3 regions of the Neorhizobium sp. 05N33 genome follow, and region 3 is predicted to be linked to each of the others. Evidence: predicted binding sites of a transcription regulator. Region 3 holds the regulator's gene; each other region holds the start of a gene.
What was found. Region 3 encodes LexA, which represses DNA repair genes until DNA is damaged. Its sites were predicted from a motif close to TGTTCNNNNTGTGTTCNG; they were not measured.
Positions count from the first base shown of each region.

Region 1: the regulator LexA is predicted to act here: its motif matches at 4,997-5,014, upstream of AC1DLT_RS06915 (YifB family Mg chelatase-like AAA ATPase).
Region 2: the regulator LexA is predicted to act here: its motif matches at 3,170-3,187, upstream of AC1DLT_RS24410 (ImuA family protein).

Region 1 is NZ_JBFTNK010000002.1:525,792-533,603, forward strand. Features, by position in the region: gene AC1DLT_RS06895 (threonine/serine dehydratase) at 1-4, shown strand, start outside; gene AC1DLT_RS06900 (peptide chain release factor 3) at 19-1,602, opposite strand; gene dut (dUTP diphosphatase) at 1,701-2,171, shown strand; gene cysK (cysteine synthase A) at 2,300-3,268, shown strand; gene AC1DLT_RS06915 (YifB family Mg chelatase-like AAA ATPase) at 3,368-4,903, opposite strand; gene gshB (glutathione synthase) at 5,099-6,049, opposite strand; gene AC1DLT_RS06925 (cupin domain-containing protein) at 6,124-6,627, opposite strand; gene AC1DLT_RS06930 (sn-glycerol-3-phosphate import ATP-binding protein UgpC) at 6,735-7,812, opposite strand, start outside.
Region 2 is NZ_JBFTNK010000012.1:103,467-111,278, reverse strand. Features, by position in the region: gene AC1DLT_RS24420 (error-prone DNA polymerase) at 1-748, opposite strand, end outside; gene AC1DLT_RS24415 (Y-family DNA polymerase) at 745-2,196, opposite strand; gene AC1DLT_RS24410 (ImuA family protein) at 2,210-3,148, opposite strand; gene AC1DLT_RS24405 (metallopeptidase family protein) at 3,321-3,758, shown strand; gene AC1DLT_RS24400 (DUF1737 domain-containing protein) at 3,776-3,982, opposite strand; gene AC1DLT_RS24395 (HpcH/HpaI aldolase/citrate lyase family protein) at 3,979-4,881, opposite strand; gene AC1DLT_RS24390 (hypothetical protein) at 4,989-5,216, shown strand; gene leuD (3-isopropylmalate dehydratase small subunit) at 5,354-5,959, shown strand; gene AC1DLT_RS24380 (RidA family protein) at 5,976-6,365, shown strand; gene leuB (3-isopropylmalate dehydrogenase) at 6,475-7,584, shown strand; gene lpxE (lipid A 1-phosphatase LpxE) at 7,720-7,812, shown strand, end outside.
Region 3 is NZ_JBFTNK010000016.1:33,099-40,910, reverse strand. Features, by position in the region: gene gltA (citrate synthase) at 19-1,308, opposite strand; gene AC1DLT_RS26475 (ComEC/Rec2 family competence protein) at 1,597-4,104, shown strand; gene lexA (transcriptional repressor LexA) at 4,085-4,804, opposite strand; gene AC1DLT_RS26465 (VOC family protein) at 5,005-5,874, shown strand; gene kdsA (3-deoxy-8-phosphooctulonate synthase) at 5,878-6,726, shown strand; gene eno (phosphopyruvate hydratase) at 6,837-7,812, shown strand, end outside.

The DNA of each region.
Region 1 (7,812 bases), on a different contig from region 3:
CTAAAACACAGGATGGTATCAGGCCGCCTTGGCGACCTGATATTCCTTGATCGCGACCATCTTGATCGCTGGAAAACGCTCCGACTCGTAGCGCAGCGAGAAGCTGTCCTGCGCCAGGAAAACCGGATCGCCATCGAGATCGCGGGCAATATCGCCGCGTTTTACCGTCAGGAACTTGTCGAGATCCGCCTGATGATCGGCCGAGATCCAGCGGCAGATCGAAAAGCGCGACATTTCGAAGGAGACCGGCAAGCCGTATTCGCCCTGCAGACGTTCCTTCAAGACGTCGAGCTGCAGCGCGCCGACGACCCCGACGATGGCCGGAGAGCCGTCTTCCGGCGAGAAGAGCTGCACGACGCCCTCTTCCGCCATCTGCTGCAGCGCTTCCTTGAGCTTCTTCGCCTTCATGGCATCCTCCAGCCGCACGCGGCGGAGGATTTCCGGCGAGAAGTTCGGCACGCCCTGGAACACCAGTTGCTCGCCTTCGGTCAGCGTATCGCCGATGCGCAGCGTGCCGTGGTTCGGGATGCCGACCACATCGCCGGCATAGGCAGTATCGGCCAACTGGCGCTGGGATGCGAAGAAGAACTGCGGCGCTGTTAGCCCGAGCTGCTTGCCCGTGCGCGACAGCCGCGCCTTCATGCCGCGTTCCAGCTTGCCCGAGCAGATGCGCGCAAACGCGATACGGTCGCGATGGTTCGGGTCCATGTTCGCCTGGATCTTGAAGACGAAGGCCGTCATCTTGTCGTCGGTCGCGTGCACGGTGCGGATGTCCGCCACCTGGTCGCGCGGCGGAGGGGCGAAATCGCCCAGCGCATCGATGAGATCGCGCACGCCGAAATTCCGCAAAGCCGAACCGAAGAAGACCGGCGTCATGTGGCCTTCGAGGAAAGCCTTGCGGTCGAACGGCCGGCAGGCCTCGATCGCCAGTTCGGTCTCTTCGACGAAGGCGGCACGTTCGTTTTCCGGCAGGCGGTCGGCAACGCTCTGGGGTCCGTTGACAGGCGTCGCCTTTACGTCCGTATCCGAGCCGCGAACCGTGTTGTCGGCCAGATTATAGGAGCCGCAAAAAGTCTTCGAACGGCCGATCGGCCAGGTGATCGGAGCGGTATCGAGCGCCAGCTTTTCCTCGACCTCGTCCAGGATCTCGAAGGGATCGCGGCTTTCGCGGTCCATCTTGTTGATGAAGGTGATGATCGGAATATCGCGCATGCGGCACACTTCGAACAATTTCAGCGTCCGCGGTTCGATGCCTTTTGCGGCGTCGAGGACCATGACCGCGGCATCCACCGCCGTCAGCGTGCGGTAGGTGTCGTCGGCGAAGTCTTCGTGGCCGGGCGTATCGAGGATGTTGAAGACGTTGCCGTCATATTCGAAGGTCATTACCGAGGTGACGACTGAGATGCCGCGTTCGCGCTCGATCTTCATCCAGTCGGACCGGGTCTGGATACGGTCCTTCTTCGCCTTCACCTCACCGGCGAGCTGGATCGCGCCGCCGAACAGCAGCAGTTTTTCGGTCAGCGTCGTCTTGCCCGCGTCCGGATGGGCAATAATTGCGAATGTGCGGCGGCGGGAAACCGCCTCGGCAATCGTTTCGGGCATTTTTTCTAGATCCTTTACGTTGCCGCGTATCTAACGACTCCGTGGATAACTTTCAATTCGTGTTTGACCGGAGCGACCGTGGGTCGACAAATGATATGATGAACGTTCACGCTCCCTCCTCGCCGAAGCTCAATCTCGTCCGCCTCCCGCACGGCGCCGGCCTCGATCTGCCGGCCTATGAAACCGCCGGCGCTGCCGGCATGGACCTGCGCGCCGCCGTCGAGGACGACATGCCGCTGACGATCGCACCCGGCAAAAGAGCACTGGTACCGACAGGCTTTATTTTCGAAATTCCGGAAGGTTTCGAGGCGCAGGTGCGGCCGCGCTCAGGCCTTGCCTTCAAGAACGGCATCACCTGTCTCAACACGCCGGGCACGATCGACAGCGATTATCGCGGCGAGGTGAAGGTGCTGTTGATCAATCTCGGTGACGAGGATTTCATCATCACCCGCGGCATGCGGATCGCGCAGATGGTGATCGCGCCGGTGACACAGGCTCGGGTAACCGAGATTACGGAAACCTCGACGACGGCACGCGGTGCCGGTGGCTTCGGCTCGACCGGCCTTTGAACGCAAAGGCGTTTCGTTCCCGACCACTTCCGGGAACAAAATTTCCATTTCTCTTTCCGTCCGGTTCCGCCTTGCTGGCATTCGTGGGGAACACGCCCTAACTTCTCTCCAAACTCAGGGAGAGCACCATGCCAGAGACCAGAAAGCCGGGCCGCGGCCGAATCTATTCCTCGATCACCGAAACCATCGGCGACACGCCGATCGTGCGCCTCGACAAGCTGGCCAGGGAAAAGGGCGTGAAGGCCAATCTTTTGGCCAAGCTCGAATTCTTCAACCCGATCGCATCCGTCAAAGACCGTATCGGGGTGGCGATGATCGAAAGCCTGGAGGCTGAAGGCAAGATCACGCCCGGCAGGACGACGCTGGTTGAACCTACGTCCGGCAATACCGGTATTGCGCTGGCCTTCGCAGCCGCCGCCAAGGGCTACAAGCTGATCCTCACCATGCCGGAAACCATGTCGATCGAGCGCCGCAAGATGCTGGCCCTGCTCGGCGCCGAACTGGTGCTGACCGAAGGCCCGAAAGGCATGAAGGGTGCGATCGCCAAGGCGGAAGAACTCGCCGCTTCGCTTCCGGATGCAGTCATCCCGCAACAGTTCGAAAATCCGGCCAACCCCGAAATTCATCGCAAGACGACGGCCGAGGAAATCTGGAACGATACCGACGGCAAGATCGACATCTTCGTCTCCGGCATCGGCACCGGCGGCACGATCACCGGTGCCGGCCAGGTACTGAAGGAGCGCAACCCGGCACTCAAGATCATTGCCGTCGAACCGGAAGAATCGCCGGTCCTCTCCGGCGGACAGCCCGGGCCGCACAAGATCCAGGGCATCGGTGCAGGTTTCGCTCCGAAGATCCTGGACACGCACATCTATGACGAGATCATCACCGTCAACAGCGGTGAGGCGATGGAGATGGCCCGCCTGGTGGCCAGGCTCGAAGGCGTACCGGTCGGCATCTCCTCCGGCGCGGCGCTGCAGGCCGCCATCGAAGTCGGCAGCCGCGAAGAAAACGCCGGCAAGACCATCGTCGTCATCATTCCATCCTTCGCCGAGCGTTATCTGTCGACCGCGCTTTTTGAAGGGTTGGGGAATTAGTGGTAGTGGGTAGTGGGTAGTGGGTAGTGTCGGGCAAAGCGGGCGGCATACAAGCTGCCGAGCTCCATCCACTAATCACTACCCACTATTCACTCGCTCTCACGCCGCGGCCGTCGCCAGCCGTTCGCCGGCCATGCGATAGGAAATCGCCTCAGCGAGATGGAGGCGGCCGACGGTATCCTTGCCGTCCAGATCGGCGAGCGTGCGGGCGACCTTCAAAATGCGGTGGTATCCGCGGGCCGAGAACTTGAGCTTTTCGGCCGCATCCCTGAGCAACTGGAGACCACCGGGATCGGGTTCGGCGATCTTCTCGATCAGGGCCGTCGAGCAGCGGGCATTGGTGAGCACGCGCGGATAACCGGCCTGTTCGAACCGCTCCCGTTGCCTGTCACGCGCAGCCGCCACGCGCCTGGCGACATCCGCGCTGCTTTCCGCCGGCCTCGGGCGAATGAGATCTGCAGCGGACACGGCCGGCACGTCTATGCGGATATCGATCCTGTCCATCAGCGGCCCTGAAATGCGCCCCTGGTAGTCCGACATGCATTTTGGTCCACGTGCGCAGGAATGGCCGGGTTCGCCCGCCATACCGCAGCGGCATGGGTTCATGGCGGCGACGAGCTGAATACTGGCGGGATAGGAAACCCGGTGGTTGGCGCGGGCGATAATGCATTCGCCGGTCTCCAGCGGCTGGCGGAGCGCGTCCAGCGCCTGCGGAGAGAATTCCGGGAATTCGTCGAGGAACAGCACGCCGTGATGGGCAAGCGATGCCTCCCCGGGCCTGGCGCGCAGGCCACCACCCACCAGCGCTGCCATGGTGGCCGAGTGATGCGGCGTGCGGTAAGGCCGGCGGTCGGAAAGCTTGCCGCCGGAAAGCTGGCCGGCGATCGAATGGATCATCGACACTTCCAGCAGTTCGGCGGCTGAAAGCGGCGGCAGGATCGACGGCAGCCTAGCGGCAAGCATGGATTTTCCGGAGCCGGGAGGGCCGACCATCAGGAGATTATGACCGCCGGCGGCGGCGACTTCCAGCGCCCGCTTGGCGGTTTCCTGACCTTTGATGTCGACGAGATCCGGCAAATTGGCAGGCAAGGCGCGGATTGCCGGCTGTGGACGCGAGATGACCTGGGTGCCGCGGAAATGGTTTGCGAGCGCGATCAGGCTGCGCGGCGCGATGATATCGATATCGGCCCCTGCCCAGGCGGCTTCCGCGCCGCTGTCGGCCGGGCAGATCAGACCCTTTCCCAAGGCGTTTGCGGCGATTGCCGCCGGAAGTGCGCCGGCCACGGGCGCAAGCGTGCCGTCGAGGTTCAGTTCTCCGAGCACGACATAACCGGTGAGCGCATCTCCGGGAACGGCGCCCAGTGCCGCCATCAGGGCCAGCGCGATGGGCAGGTCGAAATGCGATCCTTCTTTCGGAAGGTCGGCCGGCGCCAGATTGACGGTGATCTTCTTCGGCGGCATGGCAAGGCCCGAGGCATGCAACGCCGCCTGCACCCGCTCGCGGCTCTCGGCCACCGCCTTGTCGGGCAGGCCGACGATATGCATGTTGATTTTTCCGGGTCCGACCATGACCTGCACATCGACCGGAACGCCTTCTATGCCCTGGAATGCAACCGTGCTGACGCGCGAAACCATATCCACCCCGCCCCTAACTTCATGTCCAGGACGCCAGCGATACACGCTTTCCGTGCCAGGAATTGCAATCTGGCATGGAAATAAGAATGAAACAAGAACATTAATCGAACAACTTCACGCATCCGCTGCAAGCGGGTTGCAGGCGGTTGTATCGTGAGAACAAAGGCGAACCGTATCCGAAACGCCCTGCCTCCATCAGGCGCGTTTTGCCTCGATTGCATCCCAGAGGAGGCTTGCGACGTCGGCGCCGCCGAACTTCTTGACTTCGCGGATGCCCGTCGGGGATGTGACGTTGATCTCGGTCATGTAGTCGCCGATGACATCGATGCCGACGAAGATGAAGCCGCGTTCGCGCAGGGCGGGTCCGATGCGGGAGCAGATTTCCTTCTCGCGCGGCGTGATCTCGGTCGCCTCGGCGCGGCCGCCGACATGCATATTGGAGCGGCTGTCGTGTTCGGCGGGAACCCGGTTGATCGCGCCGACCGGCTCGCCGTCGACCAGAAGGATGCGCTTGTCGCCCTTGCGCACGGCCGGCAGATAGGCCTGGGCGATATAGGGTTCGCCGCGATACATCTGGCCAAACATTTCGAGCAGCGACGTGAAATTGCGGTCGTCGCGGGCGGAATGGAAAACCCCGGCGCCGCCATTGCCGTAGAGCGGCTTCAGGATGATATCGCCCATCTCCTCTCGGAAGCGGGCGATTTCGCCCGGATCGCGGCTGATCAGCGTTGCCGGCATCAAATCGGCAAATTCGGTGACGAAAATCTTCTCCGGCGAGTTGCGCACCCAGGCGGGGTCGTTGACGACAAGCGTTTTCGGGTGGATGCGCTCGAGCAGATGGGTCGAGGTGATATAGCCCATGTCGAAGGGCGGATCCTGGCGCAGGTGAACGACGTCCATCTCCGACAGATCGATGAGCTCCTTGTCGCCGAGCGTGAAATGATCGCCCTTGACGTCGCGCACCTGCAGCGGTTCGACGGCAGCGAAGATCTTGCCGTCGCGCATGGTCAGGCGGTCGGGGGTATAGTGAAAGAGTTTGAAGCCACGCGCCTGCGCTTCGAGCGCCATGGCGAAGGTGGAATCGCCGGCAATGCTGATGCCGGAGATATGGTCCATCTGAAACGCGATCTTGCGGATTTTCGCCATGACTTCAGCCCCCTAGGATTGGCCCGCCTGATGTAGGATGGCGAGCCCCCAAAGGCAACTGCAATCGGCCAATATCACGCGGAGATGCCGACCTGCGTCTTTGCCCGCAACATGTTGCGCAGGCGGAAAAGCATGGCGATCGGCTTCGGGAAAGGCCGGCGGATGAATGCTACCTTTTTCAGATAGTTGTCGATGCGCCAGGTGGCCCAGGTCCGGCCCTTGAAATAGCCGACATCGCCTGCCGTCAGCGTGCGCTGCGTGCCGTCATCGGCAGTCACATGCACCTCGCCTTCGAGGATCACCACCGTCTCGTCCCAGTGGAAATACCAGCGGAACTCGCCGGCCGTGCATTCCCACACGCCGGTCGTGGCGCAATCGTCTTCTGCGGTGGAGTGGGAGGCGGCACGCGCCCGCGGATCACCGGCGAGCACCCATGTGGGCTCGATCGGCATCGGCTTCATCTCCAGAGAATGCGGACAGGCACCGATGAACGCCTTAACCTTCGGCTTCTCCGGCGCGTCTGACTTATATCTGAATGCGAGTGCCGCTGCGGTCGCGGCGAGGACATGCCAACTCATCTTTCCCCCAAAAGCTGCCAATTCCGGGAAAATGTAGCGGCAAAGAGTAAGGCTGCTGTTCAGGCCGATCGTACAATTTTAACGATCGGCCTGATTTCGCGCGCTCTTCAGAGAACCGGTTCGACGGGTGCGAGCTTTGCCTCGGCCGGTACGTTGCCCGGCAGCCGCTTGCCCGTATCGAGCGAGAAGAAGTGCAGGCGCTTGGCATCGACGGCGATGCGCATTTCCGCAGAGAGCGCAATCTCCGGCGAAACGGCGGCAGTGATCTGCTGATCGCCGACGGTGCCGTGGATCAGGCGCTGGGCACCCAGTTCCTCGGTATATTCGAGGCGGAAAGGCAGGGCCTCTTCGTCGTCGCGCGCGATGCGCAGATCCTCAGCGCGGACGCCGACGGTAACGGCGCCCGAAGTCGGCGCGAAACCGTTGAGGCTGATCATCGCCGGGCCGATCGCCAGCTTGTCGCCATGCAACTCCCCCCTGACGAGGTTCATGGCCGGCGAACCGATGAAGCTTGCCACAAAGGTAGAGGCGGGTGCGTGGTAAACTTCCAGCGGCGCACCGATCTGCTCGATCTCTCCCCCGTTCAGAACGACGAGGCGGTCGGCGAGCGTCATGGCTTCGAGCTGGTCGTGGGTGACGTAGATCGACGTGGTGCCGAGGCGGCGCTGCAGGCGCTTGATTTCGCCACGCATGGAAACGCGCAGTTTCGCATCGAGGTTGGAGAGCGGCTCGTCGAACAGGAAGGCTGCCGGCTTGCGTACGATGGCGCGGCCCATGGCGACGCGCTGGCGCTGGCCGCCGGAAAGCGCGCGCGGCTTGCGCTCCAGATACTGGGTGATCTCCAGCATGCGGGCCGCTTCAGCGACACGCGCGTCGATCTCAGCCTTCGGCGTACCGCGGTTCTTCAGACCGTAGGCCAGGTTGTTATACACCGTCATATGCGGATAGAGCGCGTAATTCTGGAACACCATGGCGATATCGCGCTCGGCCGGCTCGACCTCGTTGACGACCCGGCCGGCGATTTTCACTTCGCCCGCGGAAATGGCTTCCAGCCCCGCGACCATGCGCAACAGCGTGGACTTTCCGCAGCCAGACGGACCGACAAGGACGATGAACTCGCCATCGGCTATGTCGATGGAGACGGAGCTTACCGCCTTTACGCCGCCGGTATAAACCTTTGAAACC
Region 2 (7,812 bases), on a different contig from region 3:
CTCCGTTCGGGGCCAGACGAAAGCCAGCTTCCTGGATCGTCACATGTTCGCGGATTGCCGTGACCACATCCGACAGGGATCGCCGATAAGGGAGATGGAAAAGAGGCAGGTTGGTCGCGACCAAGGGCACCCGGTTGCGCGCAGCAATCCGGGCAAGCAAGTTGAAAACAAAGGCATCTCGTCCATCATAGGTCGGCGCCAGAACCAGATAGATGTTCTTTTTGAACCGCTCTCTGTATTTACCGAGACAGCCTCCCAGGTGATATTGATAGGCCATCTCTTCCACGCGGGAAAAATCCGGCACGACCGCCAGCATCATCTCGTCGCACCATTCCAGAAGATCCCATTCTTCCAGAATGCAGGACCCTTTGTTGGTCCTGAGATTTCCACGGCTCAGCAGACGGCAGAGATTGGCCCAGCCCTTCCGGTTCTGCGGATAGGCGAGAATATCCGGCGTGTTGTCGGAAAAAACGAGCCTCGCTCCCGGATAAAACGCACAAGGGAGGATGGCTGCTTCCTCGTCTTTCTTTCTGCCCTGCTTCTGCTGAAGCTCGTAGGTTTCCTTCATGTTTCTGACTTGGCTATGCGCTCTCACCACGCCGGCAACGGAATTCCTGTCGGCTATACCAAGGCCGGATAGGCCGAGCACGCTTGCCGCCAAGATCATCTCCTCCGGTTTGGCAGCCCCTTCCAGGAAAGAGAAATTGGTCTTTGCACCGATCTCGAAAAAAACGGGAGCGTCCGTCATGCGAAAATCCCATGCACGCGCCAGGTCGGCGCAGTTTTGCCGGCAACGTAATGACCGGCGCGGAAAATCCAGAAGCGGCGGCCCGCCTCACTCTCAAGCCTGAAATAGTCGCGCTCCTCGACATCCTCCTCGTCATTCCACCATTCGGGCGAAATCCGCTCCGGCCCCTCCGCACGGATGACTTCATGGACGATGCGGCGCCAGCGGAAACGCTGCGGAGGGCCATCCGGCACCGTTGCCGCAAAAGCCTCCATCAGTTCCGGATGACGGAAGAGCCGCAAGGGGCGGTCGCTTTTCGGCGCGAAGGCAAAAATCTCCTCGGTCTTTTCCCGGACGATCCGCGAGGCAATCGCCGGCACGAACACTTCCGCGCGCTCCGGCACGTGGCTCTGCTTCGGTTCGGCGATCTGCAGACAATCGGCCCCGAGCCGGGCCGAAACCCGATCGACAAAATCGGCAAGCGAGATTTCGCTATCGCCATTGCCGGTGAAATCACCCTGGGAAATCCTGAAGACATCGTATTGCAACACGTTGAGGCGCAGGAGCTCGAAACCAAAGCCTGCATCGAGGTCATCGTGCACGGCGTTCAGGCGCTCGGAAAACAGCGAAGAGATCCGTTTCGGATCCTGCAACGGCTGCGAGGCACCGGCGGCGATGCGAAACACCCGGCCATCGACCCGGAAAAGCACCAGTTCGAAAACACGCCCCCCGACACCACGGGCTTCCAGTTCCGATTTCAACGAAATGGCAATCTGGCCGGCCAGCTGCAGAATATGTTCTTCCGCCTGGATCGGTTCGGCGAGCCGTCGCTCGGCGGAAAGGGCAGCCACGGGACGGCGAGGCGAGATGGCTTCCTCATTGTGCCCGAGCGCCTGATCCAGCCGAAGCAATAGATGAATGCCAAAACGGCGAGCCAACGGCGCACGCGGCATCGGCAGAAGGTCGCCGATCTTTTTCAGTCCGAGCTTGTAGAGCGCTGCGATGGTGGCCTCATCGATACGCAAAGCGTTGACCGGCAGCGGCGCCAGCACCGCCTCCGTCACTTGGTCGGCAATCACGCCGCCGCGACCGAAGCGACAGGCGGCCCAGGACAGGCCTGGCGACGAGGAGATCGCCCCTTTGACATCGAATCCCATCTGCAAAAGTCGGCCAAGGATGTCCTTGAGCAGAGCCTCCTCGCCACCGAAGAGGTGGGTGCAGCCGGTTATGTCGAGAAACAGACCTTCGCGGCCGTCCAGCGCCACCAGCGGTGTATAACGGTCGCACCAATCGGCGATCGCCTCAAGAAGGCCCTGGTCCGCCGCGCCATCCTCGTCCACCACGTCGATCTTCGGGAACATGGCGCGCGCTTCCGCCAACCCCTGCCCACGCTTCAGCCCGAGACGTTCGGAAACCTCGTCGAGCGCTGTGAGCCGCATGGCGTTTTCGCGCCGGCCGGCACAGAGGATCGGCGGATGATGTTCAGGACGCCCTTTCGAACGCCACGACAGCCCCCAGAGCCGGCGTGCGATCCTGTCGGTCGGCAGGTGCGGGAAGACGAGCGCCAGGATGCGCTGGCGGGTTGCGGAAAGAGAAAGCCTCTCCTGCCTCTCGGCCGAGGGAAAATTGACGGTCATGGGGATTCCACTCCAGAAGTAGGGATAGCGGAGCCGGGATGCGGCTCTTCTCCAGGGTCAGCCTGAAAACGGGATGACCGATGCTGCCGCCAAGCTCGGATCCCTCCGGAAGATGCCGGCGAGCCGCCGGCGCCGGTTCGACAAGGAAGCGGAACGAGGCGCTGCTTGCCTCCTCCTCTCCCGCATGCCGCAACAGAAAGAGCGGCCGTCCCGCCGCCTTTGCCCTCAAACCCAGCCTGCGGCTTTCGGTGAGACCGAAATGCCTGGGGTTGCCCCGGATTTCGAGAATGATGGCGACAACAGCCCCGCTGGCCACCGCAGTCTCCGCAAGCCACAGGGCATCGTCCAGCTTGCGCGGAGAGGCGTAAAGAACATCCCGCTGGCTCAATCCGAACTGTTTGAGGCCGACGGAATAGGGAATTCCGGCCTCCTGCGTGGACACGACATCGCCGATCCACAGAACCGGCGCGTCGCCTGGCTGTCTCGCTTTCAGGTGAGAGGCCAGCGAGAGAGCAAAGCCGCTTGCTGCTCCGGCATCTCCCATCAGCAGCGAGCGGATTTCCGTGATGCCGTCGAGTGGCAGGCCACCTTCCAACGCGGTATCCATCGGCGGTATGCCGAATGGCAGACGCGGTTGATTATTCCTGGTTTTCTGGCCTTCCGGATCAGCGGCCAAGTCCGCCTGTTCCGCCGCGGCAAGCGCCGGGAGAGATTTTCCTTCCAATCTGGCGATCTGTTCGCGCAGGGCAAAAAGCGTCTCCTGCGCCGTGGCGTGCTCGGCCATGGCGTCAGCTCCATTCGTACATGTTCTCTTTATGTTCTTATGGATTCCAGAGCTGGCCGAAAGAGTCAACAGCCAAATCCTGGGAATCTTTTCCTCGGATCCTAGGCCAATGATTCTTCACTCGAAAAATATCGCGGGAGGTACTATATGGGCCTGATCAGAAGGAGAGCCTATGGCCCGCATCGACCAGACCGACGATTGGCAGGATCGCCACGCACCGACGATCAGCACGTTCGAGTCGCTGGCAATCGAGGCCTATGGTCATTTACCGGAGGAATTCCGGGCTCTCACCGTCAACCTGACGATCGAGATCGAGGATTTTCCGGACGACGACGTTTTCGAGGATATGGCACTCGAGACGCCTTTCGACCTGCTCGGCCTTTTCGAAGGCCGCGGCATTTCCGAGCGGTTCAACATGGAAACCGGTGAATTGCCGAACCGCATCCGGCTTTATCGCCGGCCGATCCTGGATTACTGGGCGGAAAACGAGGAAACCCTGGGCGATATCATCACCCATGTGCTGATCCACGAGATCGGCCACCATTTCGGCCTCAGCGACGACGACATGGAGCGTATCGAGGCCAGCGCCGACGAAGCTGCTCAGCGCTGATCCCCTCTGACTGGAGCTTATTGCTCTCCGAGCTTCATCTCGGGATCGTATTCCTTGCCATGAACGGTTTTGGTCACCGCCTGGCCGCACTGCATCTCGCCGGTCGTGGCGTTGAAGGCATAGGTCGGCGAACCGGAAAGTTCCCAGCCCTTGTTCAGCGCCGCCGTCACCTTGTGGCAGAAGGAGGAATCGTCGGGACCGCTGAGGAAGCGATAAAGTTTCATGGCGTTTTCTTTCGTTCGGCGATGATCCTGGCTCTGGCGGCAAGCTTTTCGGCCTCCACCAGGTGCAGACGTTCGACCATCTTGCCGTTCAGGTTGATGACGTTGAGAGATTGAGCTTCTGACTGGGCGAAGGCAGCGATCACCGCTTGAGCCTCTTCCACAGCCCGGGGATCCGGCCCGAAATGCCGGTTGGCGGGTTCGATCTGGGCCGGATGGATCAGCATCTTGCCGGAAAAACCCATGGCGCGGCCCTGCGCGCATTCCGCATCGAAGGCTTCCGCATCCTTGAAGTCGTTGAAGACGCTGTCGATCACATCGATCCCATGGGCGCGGCCGGCAAGCACGATCTGCATCAGCCAGGGCACCAGATAGGCCCGACCGGGCTGCGGCAGCACGCCCGTCTCCTTGCGCAGGTCGTTGAGGCCGACCACGAAACACTGGAGCCGCTCGTCGACAGGGGCAATTGCCGGCGCATTCAGGACGCCCTTCGGCGTTTCGATCATCGCCCAGATGGCAAGATCGTCCGGAGCCCCGGCCTCGGACAGGATATCCGCCACCGCCTGGACCTGCGACATGTGCTCGACCTTCGGGATCAGCACCACGTCGGGAGAGACCTCGGTCACCAGGTCCATATCCGCCTTGCCGAATTCGGTTTCGAGCGGGTTGATGCGGATGATCGTTTCCCTGCCCCGGAGCGGATTTTCCTTAAACAACCGGCGCAGGTTGTCGCGGGCCTCCGCCTTCTTTTCCGGCGCGACGGAATCTTCCAGATCGAAGATCGCCGCATCGCAATCGAGGCCATGCACCTTTTCCAATGCCCTCGCATTGCCGGCCGGCACGCTCAGGATCGAGCGGCGAATATGAAAGGAGGCGGATTTGATATCAGTCAAGGCGATCATCCGCGCTTTGTGCCAATCTTTTTGGTCTGCGGCAATACTGCATGCCCAAAGCCCCTTGCAAGACAGGGCGGAAGGCTCCACATTCCTTGATGAGAAAGGTATATACCATGCAAAACATTCGCGTATTCTTCGTCATCATATCAGCCATTGCCGTGCTCGCCATGGCAGCACTTCTGACGGCTTCGCTGACCGTCGCCTTTGCCGGCATTCTCGCAGTTCTGTCCATCGGGCGTGCGCTTTCGGCGCGGCTGAAGCCGGTTCCGGTACGGGCCAAGGCGAGCAAGCGCGAGATGCGCGTCTGGAACGACGGCCGCGGCACGATCATCGACCTTTGATCGCGCTGAAGCGGTAAAGAGACGAATGCGCCGGTTGCCGGCGCGTGAGCGTACCGGTTCACGCCAAACAGCCCTTCAAATCCGCGTCAATATGCTTTATGGCAGCTTCCGCAGATAAGTCCACGTGGAGGCAGATCATGGAAAAGTTCACCAAGCTCACCGGCGTTGCAGCGCCGCTGCCGGTCGTCAATATCGACACGGACATGATCATTCCGAAGGATTATCTCAAGACGATCAAGCGCACCGGCCTCGGCAAGGGCCTGTTCGCGGAAGCCCGTTACAATGACGACGGCTCGATCAACCCGGATTTCGTGCTGAACAAGCCCGCCTATCAGAACGCCAAGATCCTGGTCGCCGGCGACAATTTCGGCTGCGGTTCCTCGCGCGAACACGCACCGTGGGCGCTTCTCGATTTCGGCATCCGCTGCGTCATCTCGACGAGCTTCGCCGACATTTTCTACAATAACTGTTTCAAGAACGGCATCCTGCCGATCGTCGTTTCCCCGGAAGATCTTGAAAAGCTGATGGACGATGCCGAGCGCGGCTCGAACGCCATCCTTTCGATCGACCTGGAAGCCCAGGAAATCACCGGCCCGGATGGCGGCTCCATCCGTTTCGACATCGATCCCGGCCGCCGCCATATCATGCTCGAAGGCCTCGACGACATTGCCTCGACGCTGAAGAGCGATGCGGCGATCAGCACGTTCGAAAACAACAACCGAGCCGCTCGCCCCTGGCTCTGATTTCCGGAGCATCCTGATGGTCAAGCGGATTTCCTCCGGATCGCCCTTCGAAGCGCGGATCGGCTATTCGCGCGCCGTCGTCGACCGCGACATGGTCTATGTCTCCGGCACCACCGGCTACGACTATGGTCGGATGGAAATGCCCGAAGACGCCGCCGCCCAGGCCCGCAATACGCTCGGCACGATCGAGAAGGCATTGAAAGAGGCCGGCAGCAGCCTTCAGGACGTCGTCCGGGTGCGCTATTACCTCACCGATATGGCCGATTACGACGCCATCGTTCAGGTACTTGGCGAGACCTTCTCCGAGATCCGGCCAGCGGCCACGATGGTCGTCTGCGGGCTCACCATGCCCGAAATGAAGATCGAGATCGAAGTGACTGCCCGCATCGGCGCCGGCAGCCCTTAAAACCTTTCCAGCCTCGTCGCTCTAGCAGGTTCGGACGAGGTTTTGCCAGGCGCGGAAATTCCGCGCGGGAGGACGCGAGCCTGCAAAACCCGCAAGGATACCAAACGATATGGCAAAGAACCTCTTCCTCCTTCCCGGCGACGGCATCGGCCCCGAGGCCATGGGCGAAGTCCGCAAGATCATCGCCCATATGAACAGCGCCATGAAGGCCGATTTCGTCCTCGACGAAGGACTGGTCGGAGGATGCGCTTACGATGCCCATGGCGCCGCGATTTCCGAAGAGGACATGAGCAAGGCCATGAACGCGGATGCCGTTCTCTTCGGCGCCGTCGGCGGCCCGAAATGGGATCAGGTTCCTTATGAAGTCCGTCCGGAAGCCGGCCTGCTTCGCCTGCGTAAGGACATGCAGCTGTTTGCCAACCTGCGTCCGGCCATCTGCTATCCGGCGCTTAGCTCCGCTTCCTCCCTGAAGCCGGAACTGGTCGAAGGCCTCGATATCCTGATCGTCCGCGAATTGACCGGCGGCGTCTATTTCGGCGAACCGAAGGAAATCGTCGACCTCGGCAACGGCCAGAAGCGCGGCATCGATACGCAGGTCTACGATACCTATGAAATCGAGCGCATTGCCGGCGTCGCCTTCGAGCTTGCCCGCACCCGTAAGAATGCCGTCTGCTCGATGGAAAAGCGCAACGTCATGAAGTCGGGCGTGCTCTGGAACCAGGTGGTCACCGAAACTCACAAGGCGAAATATTCAGACGTCAAGCTGGAACACATGCTGGCCGATGCCGGCGGCATGCAACTGGTCCGTGCTCCGAAACAGTTCGATGTGATCGTCACCGACAACCTGTTCGGCGACATGCTCTCCGACGTCGCGGCAATGCTCACCGGCTCGCTCGGCATGCTGCCCTCCGCATCGCTCGGCGCACCCGATGCCAAGACCGGCAAACGCAAGGCGCTTTACGAACCGGTCCACGGCTCGGCGCCTGACATCGCCGGCACCGGCGTTGCCAACCCGATTGCGATGATTGCTTCGTTCGCCATGTGCCTTCGCTACTCCTTCAATATGGTCACGGAAGCCGACAACCTCGAAAAGGCCATCGCCAACGTGCTGGATCAGGGTATCCGCACCGGCGACATCATGGCCGAAGGCGCCCGCAAGGTCGGCACCGCCGAAATGGGCGATGCGATCCTCAAGGAATTCGTAAGCCTTTCCGCCTGATAACACCGATCGGTGCCTTTCCGCCGAGGGTGGAAAGGCACCTCCATATTTGGCGTTCGGTATTCTGCTACCCATATCGCGGAATCTATGGGAAAAAGCGGCGCGGGATCGGTCCCGCGCCACGGACAGAGGCCGATGAACCGGACAATCGAAAAACTGAAACATCGGCGGTATCGCCATCCATCCGGGCCGCCTTCGCCCCGATGGCTGCCTTATGTGCTGGTCACG
Region 3 (7,812 bases):
TTGGGTGTGGCTTGCCGATTAACGCTTGGAAACCGGGATGTAGTCGCGCTGGGCTTCGCCGGTATAGAGCTGACGCGGGCGGCCGATGCGCTGTTGCGGATCTTCGATCATTTCGGCCCACTGGGCGATCCAGCCGACGGTGCGGGCGAGAGCGAAGAGCACGGTGAACATGGTGGTGGGGAAGCCCATCGCCTTCAGCGTGATGCCCGAATAGAAGTCGATATTCGGGTAGAGCTTCTTCTCGATGAAATACTCGTCGGTGAGCGCGATGCGTTCCAGTTCCATCGCGACCTGCAGCAGCGGATCGTCCTTGTGGCCGAGTTCGCCGAGCACTTCATGCGTGGTCTTCTGCATGATCTTGGCGCGCGGATCGTAGTTCTTGTAGACGCGGTGACCGAAGCCCATCAGGCGGAACGGATCGTTCTTGTCCTTGGCGCGGGCGATATATTCCGGGATCTTGTCGACCGTGCCGATTTCCGTCAGCATGTTGAGCGCAGCTTCGTTGGCGCCGCCGTGGGCCGGGCCCCAGAGGCAGGCGATGCCGGCCGCGATGCAGGCGAACGGGTTGGCGCCCGAGGAGCCGGCGAGGCGGACCGTCGAGGTCGAAGCGTTCTGCTCATGGTCGGCATGCAGGATGAAGATGCGGTCCATGGCGCGAGACAGCACCGGATTGACCACATATTCTTCGCACGGAACCGCAAAGCACATGCGCAGGAAGTTCGACGCATAGTCCAGGTTGTTCTGCGGATAAACGAAGGGCTGGCCGATATGGTATTTGTAGGCCATCGCGGCAAGCGTCGGCATCTTGGCGATCATGCGCAGCGAAGCGACCATGCGCTGGTGCGGATCGGTGATGTCGGTAGAGTCGTGATAGAAGGCAGACAGCGCCCCGACACAGCCGCACATGACGGCCATCGGATGGGCGTCGCGGCGGAAGCCGGTGAAGAAGCGGCTCATCTGCTCATGGACCATCGTGTGGTGGGTCACGCGATAGTCGAAGTCCTTCTTCTGGGCAGCGGTCGGCAGTTCCCCGTAAAGCAGCAGGTAGCAGGTTTCCAGGAAGTCGCCGTGCTCGGCGAGCTGTTCGATCGGATAACCGCGATGCAGCAGGATGCCGGCGTCGCCATCGATATAGGTGATCTTGGATTCGCAAGACGCCGTCGAGGTGAAGCCGGGGTCGTAGGTGAAGGTGCCGGTGTGCTTGTAGAGAGCGCCGATATCGACCACATCGGGACCGATGGTCCCCGACTTGACCGGCAGATCGACTTGTCTGTCACCGATTACCAGATTTGCGCTTGTTTCCGTCATGCTGATCCTCCAACCTTTTGGCGGCATGGCGCCCTAAAAGCGCCACAAGAATTAAGCGTCCACCAGTTTAGCTATATGATCCTAAAGCTGATGCCAAGCTGTCGTGACGGCATTTTGTGCAGCGCGAAAAATTATTGAGCAACAGCTTTTGCTTGGATGTCCAACTTCCTGTTGCATGCCCTTTCGGTGGCTCGGAATTCCCGATATTTAACCGCCAGTTGACGACCGAAGAAGAAACGCGCAGGTTGTATTGCCGCATGTCTGGCGGTGGGGCGGACAGAGCGTTTCATGCCGGAGGAAAATGCATTTCCGACGCATGCCAAGGCAGGGAAACTGATATCCCGGCCGCCGGACCCCCGCATAAACACAAGCGCTCCCGACTCGGGCAAGCTCCGAAATCTGGCCGAGCTTTTCCCCGCGATCGAGCGCCGCCCGCCGGTCCATACGCTGGACGGGGGCTTTCGCCGCTCCGCGAGCCGGCGCCTCGATCGGTTGCTACGCAGTTTCCCGATCATGCTGGAAGAGGAGACGGTCTATGGCCATGGCTTCCTTTTCCTGCCGGTCGTCGTCGGGGCAGGGGCCGTCTGCTGGTTCGCACTGCCCTATAACCCTGCGTTCTGGCCGTTTTTCCTCGTTTTTTGCGTATGTACGATCTTCGTCATCGTCTCGCGCCACCGCTCCGGCACGATCCATCTCTTGCCGCTCGGTGTCGCGCTCTTTCTGGGCGGCATGATGCTGGCACAGTTCGAGACGTGGCGGCGGTCCACCGTCGTTCTCGATACGCCGGTGACAACCGAGCTTGCCGGCGTGGTCGAGCGCAGGGAGATCGATGCCCAGGGCCGTTGGCGTTATGTCGTCCTTATCGACCGGACATCCAATCCGGAAGTCAGGCGCCCGCCGGAGCGTGTATCGCTGCTTGCAAGGTCTCGACATGAGCCCGCCCAGATCGGCGAGACGATCAGCGGCCGCGCGCGCCTTTCACCACCCTCCGGACCTGCACTGCCTGGCCTCAACGACTTTGCCTTCTCCTCCTATTTCGACGGCATCGGCGCGGTCGGATTTTTTTATGGAGCGCCGAAAAAACAGGCTGCCGGTCCGTCGACCCGGAGCTGGATTGCCGACATCGAAAGCCGGCTTTTCGATCTCCGCAGCGCAATCGCCACCCGTATCCGCGAGACCGTGCCGGGAGATTCCGGCGCCTTTGCTGCGGCAATCGTGACGGACGAACGCCGGGCGATCTCCAAGGGAACGACCGAAGCTTTACGGCTTTCGGGATTAGCCCATATCGTCGCCATTTCCGGACTGAACATGGCGCTCGCCGCCGGTATCTTCTTCGTCGGCGTGCGGACCGTGCTCGCGGTCTTTATGGGCTTCGGCCACGCCTATCCGGTGAAGAAGATCGCCGCACTCGGCGCTCTGATAATGGTCACCGCCTATTACCTGATCTCCGGTTTCGGCGTTTCGGCCGAGCGGGCCTACATCATGATGGCAATCATGCTGGTTGCCGTCCTCTTCGACCGACCGTCGATCAGCCTGCACAATGTGGCGCTGTCCGCGCTCGTCATCATCGCCATGTCGCCCTCGGAAATGCTCGGGCCGAGCTTCCAGATGTCGTTTGCCGCCACCGCCGCCCTGGTCGCCGGTTATGCGCTCTGGAAACAGAGGGCCGAAGGCCGCGATCCTCAGCCTCTGCCGTTCCGTCACCGCATGGTGATGCCTATCCTGGCATCGTGGAACTTCGCAGCCGGCGTCTTCGTCACCTCGCTGATCGGCGGCGTTTCGACCGCGATGTTTTCGGTCGAGCATTTTCATCGCATCGCCACCTATGGCCTCGCCGCAAACCTCGCAGCCATGCCGATCATCTCCTTCGTGGTGATGCCGGCCGGTCTGGTCGGCATGCTACTGATGCCCTTCGGCCTTGATGCTCCCTTCATGAAGCTCATGGGCCTTGGCCTGGAAGCGGTGATCGCTATTGCCGGGCACGTGGCTGCCTGGGGTGGCGATGTCGGGATAGGCCGCCAGCATCCATGGTTCCTGACGGTCTCAACGGCAGGCTTCCTGCTGCTGACCCTGCTCAGGACGAAGCTAAGGCTGATCGGTCCGCCGCTGATGGTGACCGCTCTGCTGCTTTCCTGGCATGAGCGATCGACGCCTCTGGCGGATATATTGGTCTCGGAAGACGGGACAATGGTGGCGCTCGTAAACGGGGAACAGGTTTCCACCAACCGCGCCCGCCCGCCTGATTTCATCTACGACCAGTGGAAGAGGGCGCTTCTGCTCGGCGACCCGACCAAACCGGACATGTCGCCGGCCAGGGACAAGCCGCCCGACCGCAAACCAGCAGGCGCAAAAAACGATAAGCGCCGCGAGTTGACCTCGGCGGAACTCGAAACAGTGAGGTTGCGAATAAGCCAGGTGACTTCCGACCGCTTCACCTGCGAGCCTAAGGCCTGGTGCGCCGCAAGCACGGGCAATGCCATCATCGTGGCCGTAGAAGACGGCCGTTACGCCGGCGCTGCCTGCGACGCCGCCGATCTTGTCATCGCCCCGCGGGCACGCTTCGACCGATGCCGGTCCGGCGGACTGATGATCAATGGCACGACGCTCAGAAAGACCGGCGCGCTGGAGATTTCGCTGAACGACACGGGCGACATGCGACGCTGGCAGGTCCGTGCCGCAATGGCGGCCGAGGACCGGCCCTGGACTAGGCACCGCCACTACGATTGGCGAAGCCAGAGTTTCGACAACGCGTTGCCGGAACCGCTCCGGCAGCTGATCAGTGATAACGGCGGATGAGGCCGACGAGCTTGCCCTGGATCTTCACCCGGTCAGGCCCGAAAATGCGGGTCTCGTAGGCGGGGTTGGCGGCTTCGAGCGCGATCGAGGCGCCGCGGCGGCGAAAACGCTTCAGCGTCGCTTCCTCATCGTCCACCAGCGCCACGATGATGTCGCCGGGATTGGCCGTCGTGCCGTTGCGAATGATCACGGTGTCGCCATCGAGAATGCCTGCCTCGATCATCGAATCGCCCTTGACCTCCAGCGCGTAATGCTCGCCGGAGCCGAGCATCTCGGCCGGCACGGAGATGTCGTGCGTGTTGTTCTGGATCGCCGAGATCGGCACGCCGGCGGCGATGCGGCCCATGACGGGAACGGTCGTGGCGTTCGACGAGCCATCGTTGGCCGCGAGTTTCTGAGGTGCTGCGGCCGGCTGCGGTTTGCCGAGGCTGCCCTCGATGACGCTGGGCGAAAAACCGCGCCGCGGCTGAATGCTCGGCGAATAGGCTTCCGGGAGCTTGATGACTTCCAGCGCGCGGGCCCGGTTCGGCAGGCGGCGGATGAAGCCGCGCTCCTCGAGCGCCGTGATCAGACGATGGATTCCGGACTTGGACGCAAGGTCGAGCGCGTCCTTCATTTCGTCGAATGACGGCGGGATACCGGATTCCTTCATGCGTTCGTGAATGAACAGAAGCAATTCCTGTTGTTTGCGCGTGAGCATCTTTTGGCACCCTCAGAGTCGGAAACAAATCCAGAACGGACACTATATGTTCCATATGTGTTCCGCAAGTCCCTAAATTTCTGTGAAGTATGATGATTTTTTCTTCATAGATGCGTGCCAGATATCTGGTGTCACACCACTTGCGCGGCGCCAGCCCGCTGCCAAAGTAGCTTTGCGATTCCAATTCAGGGGGCCCTCGCGTGAACGCAAGACCGATCGATCATCTCGTGCTGCCGGTGGCGGGACTTACCGCTGCGCGTTCCCGGCTCACGGAGCTCGGTTTTACAGTTGCGCCGGATGCTTTTCATCCTTTCGGCACCGCCAATGCTTGCGTGTTCTTCTCGGATGGGACCTACCTGGAGCCGCTGGCTCTTGCCAACCGACGCCATGCGGGTGTTGCGGCAAAGCGCGGCAACGTTTTCACGGCTCGCGATCTCGCCTTCCGCAAGACGTCCAACCGGCAGGGCTTTTCCGCTCTCGTTGTCGCGACCCGCGATGCGATGGCCGATCATGCGCGTTTCAAGATGCGCGGCGTTTCGGCAGGCGACGTGCTCGAATTTTCCCGCGGCATGATCCTGGCCGACGGTTCCGAGACGCAGGCGAGCTTCCGGCTGGCATTCGCCGGCGATGACCGCGCGCCCGAGTTCTTCCTGTTTTCCTGCCAGCGCATCAACCCGCTGCCTGCCGACCGCGAGCTGGAGCGGCATGCCAATACCGTCACCGGCCTGAGCGAAATCATCCTGTCGGCCCCGACACCTGCCGATTTCGCTCCGCTGGTCGAACAGGTGCTGCTGACCAAGGCCGCGCCGGAGGCTGCACCGCTCCAGCTTGCCGCGGCCAATGCCCGCATCCGGATCCTGCAGGATCGGGAGCTCGAGGCGGAATTTGCGGTTCAGCCGACCCCGGGCGCCGAAGGACTGCGCGGCCGGGCGGTCATCTTCAAAACCGCCGATCTTGCCGTGACAGAGATCACCCTTGCTGCTAATGACGTCGCATTCGTCCGCCGGGAGGGCCGCGTTCTCGTCTCGGCGGCGCCCGGCCAGGGTGTTTTGTTCGGCTTCGAGGAATAGATCATGGAAGTTACCGCAAACTCCAGCGTCTCCGTCGGCGAAGGAGGCGGCAAGGTGGTTTTCGCGCAGAACGCAAAACTGTCGCTGATCGCCGGTCCCTGCCAGATGGAAAGCCGCGACCACGCCTTCATGATGGCAGGCGCGTTGAAGGAACTCTGCAGCAAGCTCGGCATCGGCCTCGTCTACAAGTCCTCCTACGACAAGGCCAACCGCACGTCGATTTCAGGCAAGCGCGGCCTCGGGCTCGAAACCGCCATGGAAATCTTTGCCGACCTCAAGAAAGAGTTCGGCTTCCCGGTTCTGACCGACATTCACACGGAAGAGCAGTGCGCCGTCGTGGCCGAGACGGTCGACATCCTGCAGATCCCGGCCTTCCTCTGCCGCCAGACCGACCTGCTTATTGCGGCGGCCAGGACCGGCCGCGTCATCAACGTCAAGAAGGGCCAGTTCCTGGCGCCTTGGGACATGAAGAACGTGCTTGCGAAGTTCACCCAGAGCGGCAATCCGAATGTGCTGCTTTGCGAGCGCGGCGCGTCCTTCGGCTATAATACGCTGGTCTCCGATATGCGCTCGCTGCCGATCATGGCGTCAATGGGCGCGCCGGTGATTTTTGATGCGACGCATTCGGTGCAGCAGCCGGGCGGGCAGGGCGCTTCGACCGGCGGCGACCGCACCATGGTGCCGGTGCTGGCGCGCGCAGCCGTGGCTGTCGGTGTCGCCGGCGTCTTCGTGGAAACCCATCAGGACCCCGACAATGCTCCCTCGGACGGCCCGAACATGGTGCATCTGAAGGACATGCCGCGGCTGCTCGAAAAGCTGCTTGCCCTCGACGCCGTCGCCAAGGCGGCGTGAGCGCGCCCACAAAAAGCACGCAAACTGCTTCGATTGTAATTTTCGTGTCATTGATTATGAGACATTTTCAGTGACCTCGTGACGTCAAGTTCAAACCCAGGGAGAGACCCTTGACCGCCATCACCGATATCATCGCCCGCGAAATTCTCGACAGCCGCGGCAATCCGACCGTTGAGGTGGATGTCTATCTGGAAGACGGTTCGATGGGCCGTGCGGCCGTTCCGTCGGGCGCCTCCACCGGCGCACATGAAGCCGTCGAGCTGCGTGACGGCGGCAAGCGCTATCACGGCAAGGGCGTCGAAAAGGCGGTCGAAGCCGTCAACACCGAGATCTTCGATGCGATCGGCGGTTTCGATGCAGAGAGCCAGATCCATATCGACAAGACCATGATTGCGCTCGACGGCACGCCGAACAAGTCGCGCCTCGGCGCCAATGCCATCCTCGGCGTCTCGCTCGCCGTTGCAAAGGCTGCCGCCGAGACCTCGGGCCTGCCGCTCTACCGTTATGTCGGCGGTCCGAATGCGCATGTCCTGCCGGTTCCGATGATGAACATCATCAACGGCGGCGCCCATGCCGACAATCCGATCGACTTCCAGGAATTCATGATCATGCCGGTCGGCGCCGACACGCTGAAGGACGCCGTGCGCATGGGCTCGGAGATCTTCCACGTCCTGCGGAAGGAACTGGCGGCCCAGGGTCACAACACCAATGTCGGCGACGAAGGTGGTTTCGCACCGGGCCTGAAGAGCGCGCCGGAAGCCCTCGATTTCATCATGAAGTCGGTCGAGAAGGCCGGCTATACCCCAGGCGACGACGTCTGCCTGGCGCTCGACTGCGCCTCGACCGAATTCTTCAAGAACGGCAAGTACGAGATGGAAGGCGAGGGCCGCACGCTCGAGCCGGAAGCCATGGCCGATTACCTCGCCGAGCTTGCAGCAAAATACCCAATCATTTCGATCGAAGACGGCATGGCCGAAGACGATTGGGCCGGCTGGAAGTACCTGACCGACAAGATCGGCGCCAAGTGCCAGCTCGTCGGCGACGATCTGTTCGTCACCAACTCGTCGCGCCTGCGCGATGGCATCA